Regions from separate parts of the Leptolyngbya sp. FACHB-541 genome, predicted to be linked through region 2. Evidence: riboswitches for the same ligand, from Rfam matches in the RefSeq annotation. Region 2 holds a riboswitch; the other holds the start of a gene.
What was found. A riboswitch is a leader RNA that binds a small molecule or an ion and turns the genes downstream of it on or off. The one in region 2 is predicted to bind cyclic di-AMP.
Positions count from the first base shown of each region.

Region 1: another riboswitch for cyclic di-AMP. It lies ahead of ntrB (nitrate ABC transporter permease); the one in region 2 lies ahead of H6G00_RS28730 (photosystem II S4 domain protein).

Region 1 covers NZ_JACJPC010000112.1:24,821-29,237, reverse strand. The annotation lists gene H6G00_RS24560 (ABC transporter ATP-binding protein) at 1-4, opposite strand, end outside; gene H6G00_RS24555 (ABC transporter substrate-binding protein) at 68-1,546, opposite strand; gene H6G00_RS36270 (hypothetical protein) at 1,545-1,676, shown strand; gene ntrB (nitrate ABC transporter permease) at 1,685-2,536, opposite strand; cyclic di-AMP (ydaO/yuaA leader) riboswitch at 2,674-2,855, opposite strand; gene plsY (glycerol-3-phosphate 1-O-acyltransferase PlsY) at 3,039-3,719, shown strand; gene H6G00_RS24540 (ATP-binding protein) at 3,737-4,417, opposite strand, start outside.
Region 2 covers NZ_JACJPC010000131.1:2,337-6,753, forward strand. The annotation lists gene prmA (50S ribosomal protein L11 methyltransferase) at 391-1,278, shown strand; gene H6G00_RS28730 (photosystem II S4 domain protein) at 1,348-2,127, opposite strand; gene H6G00_RS36325 (hypothetical protein) at 2,189-2,314, shown strand; cyclic di-AMP (ydaO/yuaA leader) riboswitch at 2,496-2,651, opposite strand; cyclic di-AMP (ydaO/yuaA leader) riboswitch at 2,965-3,106, shown strand; gene H6G00_RS28735 (universal stress protein) at 3,319-3,957, shown strand; gene H6G00_RS28740 (YkgJ family cysteine cluster protein) at 3,986-4,417, shown strand, end outside.

The DNA of each region.
Region 1 (4,417 bases), on a different contig from region 2:
TCATGTGGGACTCCTAGTTGCAGTAGAGCGAGAAATCTAGATCAGGAATGGTTTAGAGCCGCAATTCTCAAGACATGAAGATGCGAGTGGGGCGATCGGCTCGGATATCAAAACGATTCAAATAGCCAACCGGATCACTGGGGTCAAACCCGATGTTGTCAATGAATGCCTCTGGCGGTTCAACTTTGTAATCATCAGCCGGACACTCAATGCCCATTTCTGCGGCAATCTCACGATATAAGTCAGTTCTCCAAGCTTGTCTAGCCAGTTCTTCCGCATTTCTAGGAAATTCTGAAATTTGTCCCCATCGGGTAGCCTGGGTCATAAGCCAAATGCTTTGCGACTGCCAGAGAAACGTAGAGTGATCATTGGGTACCGTAGAAACGGTCGAAGGCATATCGAAGAAGATAGTTGTCTCGTCAGGCGCTTCGACTAGCCGCTCTTTTTCATCAAACCCGCCGTAGTTGTAGTTCCCCAGGATGGCAGCTCCCGTGAATTTGGTAACACAGTCAGGCAAAGAGCCAATGTTGTCTTCAGTAATGGCTGGGGGTGCCTGGCAGGTTTTGGGTTTGGCAGCCGTGTAGGAGATACCTGTGATGATTTGAGCAACCTCTTGGCGGTTGTCAGGATTGCTGCAATATTGACAGGCTTCAATCATGGCCTTGACCAATGAGCGATAGGTTTTGGGGTTTTCTTCGATGAAGGACTCCATTACTCCCAACACACGGTCTGGGTGCCCCTGCCAAATTTCTCGCCCCTGGGCAAAGGTGAAACCAACGCCTTCGTTGCCGCTGATAGCGCGGGTGTTCCAGGGTTCTGCCACCATGTAGCCTTCCATTGCACCGATGCGAATGTTGGAAACCATTTGGGGCGGCGGCGTAATGATGATACGAAACTCATCTAGCGGATTTATCCCTGCTGCTGCTGACAGATAGCGAATGAAGTATTCATAAATGGCAGAACTAAGGACGACTGCCCAAACTCGCCGTTCTGGAGGCAGGCTACCAAAATGTCGGCGAAAGTCCTGACCAAAAGTTTCCAGGTCACCGTTGTATTCTTGCCAGGGACGCAAGCCACTCTCCCACATCGCCTTGTTCATGGTCATGGCGTTGCCGTGACGGTGAATCGTCATGGCGGCACACAGCGGCGCGTGACGTGCGCCTTCGGCTCCACTGCGGGCGTTGGTGACTGCACCAGAGACGACAGGTGCGGCATCGAGGCGACCAAAGATGATGCCATCGCGGGAGGTGGCCCAGCTTGCTTCCCGGTTCATCTTGACGTTTAGCCCATATTTGTGGAAGAAGCCTTTTTCGTGGGCGATCGCAAATGGCGCACAGTCATTGACCGGGACATAGCCAATAGTCAGATTTGGCTTTTCTAACGTACCGGGATCAACAACCTGATCGATCGCTTGGGCCGCGGGAGTGAGGATGTTTGAACTGGTGCTACCTGTGGCGCAGGAAGCTAGTGCCAATCCGGTTGCGGTCGCGCCAAATCGTTTGAGAAATCTCCGCCGACTCCAGGGGTTATCAAAAAGAGTAGTCATGCTCGGCCCTCTTGCTGGGTATGGGGTGACGCAAAAAGTAGCTAAAGTTCAGAATTTCTGGTTGCCTGTAGAGCAGTTTTTCTGCTTGGTCAAAACGGTCAAGAAGCTCGTTCCACAGATTGATTTGTAGCCAAAGGATTAGGTTTGGGAGATAGGACGATGCGTTACCCAAACTTGGATTCTGCTGACGAAGTAATCTAAAACCAGTCCTGTAACCCCAATTACAACTACTGCCAGAAATACAGAACTTAGGTTGAGTCGATTCCAGGAATCCCAAACGAAGAAGCCAATGCCGATGCCACCTGTCAACATCTCGACTGCGACGATGACTAACCAGGCAATCCCTAAACTGATCCGCAGCCCGGTGAAAATGTAGGGCAAGCTGGCTGGCAGAATAATTTTAATGACTTGTCTCCAGCGAGGCATTTCTAGCACTCGTGCGACGTTAATGTAGTCTTTAGAAACGCTAGATACGCCCAAAGCTGTGTTAATGATGGTGGGCCAGAGTGACGTAATGAAAATAACAAAAATGGCGGAAGGGTTTGCCAGATTAAAGATAGCAAGGGCGATCGGCAGCCAAGCCAGTGGGGAAACGGGCTTGAGGATTTGAATAATCGGGTTTAGCGCTAGCATGGCTTGCCTTGACATACCAATCAGGAAGCCAACGGGGATGGCAACCAGGGCACCCAGCCCAAACCCAATCAGGACCCGGCGCAGGCTTGCTGCTAGCAACCAGCCAATTCCTAAGTTCCCTGGTCCACGTCGGTAGAAAGGATGCAGGATGTAATCAAGGTTTGCAACCAGGGCTTGCCAGGGAGTAGGCATGAGTTCGCTTCGGAAGATTGCAATAATCCACCACAGCAGAATGAGTCCTGCAAACCCCAATATTGGTAGCAGCACAGAGTCTCGCACTAGTGCTGGGCGAAGCGATCGCCGCCACGTTGCTTGAGCAGCGACAAGAATGACCTGAATGTTGAATTGCAGCAGCATGGAATCCTCCTGAGAGTGCGAGAGGCGATCGCAGACTAAGAAACGCTGTGCCACTCCGATTCGAGCGCACAAAAAAGCGTCCCTTGCATACACATGAGGACACTGAAGTATCTAGCAGTAGTAAAAATGCTGATTCTTCAGTCTCCTCTCAATGCCGACGGAGTTAGCTGACGGGCGAGGACTGAGAGGTGTCCCTCATTGAAGATGGAGGATGAAGATCAAGGGAAAAATGATCATCCCTAAACCCGAAAACCCTACATCAAGCAATGATAAGCCCCAAAATTTGGTTCCTCCGTTCTGAACTTTGCTTGTGACTGATCGCAAACAAACATAAGCCCAGATTAGGCTGACTTACTTATTCGATTTCCAAATAAGGTAACACTGCCCTTTAGGCTCGTCAATGCATCTTTTGACAGACCGAAACAAAAGCCTGTGACAGCACGGTAAACTGATGGTGCAACACTGTTTGATTTTGCTTTTGCTTTGAGTGAGGCTTGTCCTAATGGCGACGTGGGCAATGTGGGGCGGTATCGTAGTGGTCGTGGCTTACTTGCTGGGCGCTATTCCCACGGGCTACTGGATTGGGCGATTGAAAGGAATTGACATTCGGCAGCATGGGTCTGGCTCGACGGGTGCGACAAATGTTTTGCGAACGCTAGGTAAACTGCCAGCGCTGGCAGTGCTGCTGATTGATGTGTTGAAGGGAGTGGGGGCGATCGCCTTCACGCGTTGGCTCTATACATTGCCAGCGGTGGTTGCTACGACTCCCGCATCGATTGATCTAGAAATCTGGGTGCCCTGGGCGGTAACAATCGCTGGATTGCTTGCCATCTTTGGACACAGCAAATCAATCTGGATTGGCTTTAGCGGCGGCAAATCAGTTGCAGCAGGGCTAGGTGTTTTGTTGGCGATGTCGTGGATGGTCGGGTTGGGCGCACTGGCAGCCTTTGGGGTCGTGTTGGCGCTGTTTAGAATTGTGTCCTTGGGATCGATTGTGGCGGCGATCGCAGGCTGTGTTCTCATCGTGGCACTGAATCAGCCTTTGCCCTATCAGCTGTTGGCGATCGCAGGTGGGCTTTATGTCATTTGGCGGCACCGCAGCAACATTCAGCGATTGATGGCAGGCACAGAACCTCGCATCGGGAAGAAGCTGCAAGAGTCAGAAGACGTGGTGGTTCAGTAACGCAAAGCATCCCGGGCTCAAACGCACTTAATCTGACTGACTACTGCTGCCACCAGTGCAGTGGGCTCAACTGGCTTAGGTAGCTGAAGCTGGAAGCCTGCATCTAGCAATTGCTTGCGATCATCATCTTCTCTGTCATAAGCAGTTAAGGCGATCGCCGGAAGGTGAGCGTGCTTTGCGGTAGTTGGGATCAAGTTTGGGCGCTCTGATTCGATTTCCCGTACCTGACGAATTAGCGCATAGCCATCCTGTTCTGGCATTCTCACGTCGCTGATTAAAATATCGGGCTGCGACTGTTGAATCACTTGCAAAGCTTCATTGGCTGAGGTGACTGTCTTGACGTTTGCGCCAGCATCCTTCAGCACAACAGCTATCCATTCACGGTTGTCTGCTTCATCATCAACTACTAAAACTTGCAAACCCAGGAGGGGATGAAAGGGTGAGAGGTTGGAAGGGTAAATTTCTTCCCATCCTCTGACTTCCTCTTTGTTTACCAGCAAAGGCAAAGTGACTGTGAAAGTGGCTCCTTGCCCTTCGCCTGGGCTGTCTGCTTCAACCGTTCCTCCGTGTATTTCTACCAATTGACGCACGATCGCCAGTCCTAAACCTAATCCGCCGTGACACCGAGTGGTGGCCTGTTCTGCCTGACGAAAGCGATCAAAAACGTAAGGCAGAAAATTTGAACGAATGCCTTCCCC
Region 2 (4,417 bases):
TCAAGTTGATAAGTTATAAAGTTTTTGAGGGAGTGAAGTGGGCGATCGCCTTCCTCACCAGTATTTTTTCTAGAAAAGGTAAACAAAAACAGGTTTGCGAGTTTTAAATCAAGTTTTTGAGTTTTAGACCTGGTTTACGAATTTTGAATTAGGTTTTTGAGTTTTACAGCCATTCTCCAATAGGTAAGCCATAGCGTAGGGGCAGTTCGCGAACTGCCCTTACAGGGGTTTGTGGTTTATCCAAGTGAAAATGTCTGTAAATTAGGTTTTCAACTTCAGAATTAGGTTTTTGAGTTTTGAATCAAGTTTTTAAACTCAAAAAGCTTTAAGAGCAGTGCAAGGACAGGGCTGAAATACAATGGGTAAGTAACTCAGTTTAAGGCAGCAACCTTGGCAAGTAGCTGGTGGGAAATTCAGATTCTCTGTGATCCGGTTTTGGAAGATTTGGTGTTTTGGCGGCTGGAGGTGTTTGGCTGTCGGGGTACCTCCAGCGAGATTAAGGGGCATTCCTGCCTAATCAAGGCTTATCTGCCGCAAATGCAGGCGCAGTTGCTAGATTTGGCGGCTTTGTCGCTGCTGTTGCGACAGGATGCGCTGTGTGCCGAGTTGCCGATTCCTGCAATGCAGTGGCATTTGATTGAGGAGGAAGATTGGTCTAGCAGTTGGAAGGATCATTGGCAGCCTCAAGAGGTGGGCGATCGCCTGCTGATCAATCCTGCTTGGTTGCCCAATCCTGAGGCTAGCGATCGCAAGATTTTGCGGCTCGATCCGGGGGTTGCCTTTGGCACTGGGGCACACGCCACTACGCAGCTTTGCCTTGAGTCTTTAGAGATGCGTTTGGGTGAGCCAGGTAGTGCCGTGATTGCAGATATTGGCTGCGGCTCTGGCATTCTCTCGATTGGCGCACTGTTGCTCGGTGCAAAACAAATTTATGCGGTTGACAATGACCCCTTGGCGGTGATGTCTACCGAAAGCAACCGCGAACTAAATCAAATTGAGCCACACCGTTTAGTTGCGGTTGAGGGCAGCATTGAGCGACTGCCAGAGCTTACGTCTGAGCCATTAGACGGAATTCTCTGCAACATTTTGGCGGAAGTGATCATTGATTTAATTCCGCAAATGGAAGCGATCGTCAAACCCACCACCTGGGGAATTTTCAGCGGCATTTTGCTTGACCAGGTAAAACCCGTCGCTGACACGCTGGAGCAAAGCGGCTGGATTGTTGCAACACTCTGGCGCAGGAAGGATTGGTGCTGTTTGAATGTACGGCGTTCTTAACGCTATGGAGTGTGTGAATGCATCTGATGAGAAGTGCATTCACACTTTTTAGATTCAGACAAAACGAGTTTAGACAAAACGAGTCAACTGCACCCGATAGCGTTCCTTCTTCGTTACAGCGACTTCACCAATTTCCAATCGCCCTTTTCCCCGAATCGCGACCAGGTCGCCCGATTTAAGCTGATGGCTGGGCTGGGTAACGTCCTTCCAGTTGACCCGCACATCTCCGCCACTAATCATTTCAGCCATTTTGCTGCGTGACATGCCAAACCCGGCAGAGGCAACCGCATCTAGCCGCAAAGAAGCTTCTACGGTCGTCAGTTCTTTCTTTTTGGGTTCCCGGATTTTCAGTTCGCTCAGGTCAATCTGCCGTGTTTTGACGGGAACTGAGCGTACCTGCGTCAGACTCATTTCCAGAAATTCGACCAGTTCAGGAACGACGATCGCCTGTCCACCCCGTTCTCCCAAAACAATGATGTCGCCCACCTTGTCGCGCACCAGTCCCGTGCCTAGCAGCGCACCCAAAAAGTCGCGATGAGTCGCTGAGTCAAACAGAAAGTTTCCGGCAATGTCTAGCGCGGCGATCGCCACCTGAGACTGATCTAAAGGAATTTCAGGACGAGCGATCGCCACACGCTGACGTTCGGCTTGCGGATAGCCTCCCCAAGCCAGCAGTTGCACCTCGGTCAGCCGTGCAAACATTTGCTGCACTTCAGCTAACTCAGGCGGCGAAAGAAAATCGGTACAGACCACCTCCCAGGTTTTGATAGCCTGATCTGCCTGGTCAATGACCCGTGCAGCGCTGTCTCGATTTTCGATTCCCTGAAGCAGTTCTTCTCTAGGCAGCATAATTGAGCGATCGCCTTAAAGCTCTAATTTTAATACTGTTACAGCTACAGCGTTTTTCTAGATGAATAACACACAGGTAAGGGCGAACCGCCGTTCGCCCCTACAGCGATTTGTTCTAAGAATTGCATCTTCCAAAGAAAAAGGGGCGCACCGCAAAGCGATCGCCCCTCACGCTGGTCAAACTTGACTTGAGCAACAGACTTCGTCAGGCAGCAGCTTATAGACTACTGCTCAGTTCTCTACCTGACTCAGCCCGACAGACGCAGGAAAAACCCCGCTGCTCAAACGTTTGAACAGACACAGCAATGGTGCTGAAGCCTGTTCAGGATCATGATTAGATCGGTGCATTGTGAAAAAATGCTGACCTTTCAATCTCCCCTCAATGCCGACGAAGTTAGCTGACGGGCTAGGACTGAGAGATGTCCTTCTCAATTAACCTCAGAGATAAGCCCCAAATTTGGTTCCTCCGTTCCAGGAAGTGCGTTAAAGAAAATCGCAAGACCCGGATTAAGCTGACCTATTCAGTTTGATGACAGGATAGCCTCTAGTTAGATACTTCGTCAACCCAATGTGTTGAATATGTATTGAATAGCCCGAATATGTAATCTAAAAGACAATTGCAGATCGAGATAGATTGGCGATCGCTAATTGGCTCAAACGCCTCAGCCATAAGGCATCTACCGCAAGATAGTTAGAAGCTCACCCGAAACATGTTAATTTATCAAACGTTGTATGAGTTGCCATGGGCATTTGCCCAAAAATCTCGTACTCTAAATGAGTGGTGAATGCTTCTGTAGATTCACGCACGTTTGGTTCTATTTCAGTTCTGTTTTAGTAGTTGAGTGGGAGCCTAATCCAAACCTATTGGTAGGTTTGAAGCGGAGGAACCAATTGTTTATCGGGGCTAATCTCAATATGAGAGAGACACCTTCCAGTCTTAGCCCGTCAGCTAACTCCGTCGGCTTTGGAAGGAGAACTCAAGGATTTGACTAAGCTATCTGTAGAAGTGGTCGTTTAGGCTTACAAGGTTGTAAAACCGGGAGTATTCCTAAACTTGCTAATACAGCTAGAGTCGCTGGAGTCTCCTCAAGTAGGGTGTTTCTGTTTGGATCAAGTCTATCCAGATGGGTACAGTCCTTCTTTCCTGACCCACCTCTCATTTCTAGTTCACTTCGTGGAGAGGTCAAAGCTGTGAAAATCAAACCGATGTTAGCTCGTCTGCAAGGTACGCTAGGTCAACGCAACCTGGTCGAGCAAATGCTGCTGTTACCAGAGCCAGAAGTGTCTGCGGCAGCTAATTTTCAGTCGCAGGAGCTAGCTCAAGAGTCGATTAATCTGATGGTTGGCTATACGGGTTCTCCTTGCAGCCAAACGGCTCTAGATCTGACTTTTTGGATGGCGCACCAAACTCGTTTAGCAACTCAAAAGCAAGTAACGGTGCATGTGGTTTATGTAGTCGATGAGGTTGCAACCCTAACCAAAACAACTCGATCGAACTCTAAAGGAAATGGTGGGAGACAATTGCTGCATGCTTCCAAGACAGAGCGTTCTAGTACCGCAACGTTGACCCGTCCTGAAACTCCCTTTGAGCAGGCAGACCGGATTCTTTGGCAGGCTCGGTGCCTAGCTGAGGAATGGCGCGGATCACTAAATACTCACTTGCGGATTGGGAATTGCGCCGAGGAGTTAAAGCAGGTGGCGATCGCCGAATCTGCTGATGTCCTTGTTTTGGGTTGCCGTTCTGTTCGCCATCCTCTAATTTCGCAATGGTCCAAAGGGTTTCCCTGCGCGGTTTTAGGAATTCCGGCGATCGCCAATCTAGATTTGTAGCTACACCTCTTCCTGCATTGCAAGAAGTATGGCGAAGGAAACAGCGATAGACGAAATTGCTAAACAAGTCATAGATCTGTACGAACAGATTGATCAGCAGACCGGCGCATTTCAGGCAGCTACTCAGCTTCACTGTCCCGCGGGCTGTGGTCGCTGCTGCGAAAATCCTCATGTAGAAGCTACCCCTCTAGAGATGGTGCCGTTGGCAGTGGAGCTATTTCGGCAAGGTGAAGCAGCGAAATGGCTGGAGAAGTCGGCTGAAGTGAATGAAACGAATGCCTGCCTCTTTTACGAGCCTGATTTGGACGTACCCGGAAATGGGCGCTGTCAAGTTTATCTCTGGCGACCGTCCATTTGCAGGTTATTTGGTTATGCAACGGTGGCAGATCGAGAGGGTCAGCCTAGGTTTGCTGCCTGTATGCGCCACAAAGCAGATATTCCAGAAGTCGTGGCAACGGTT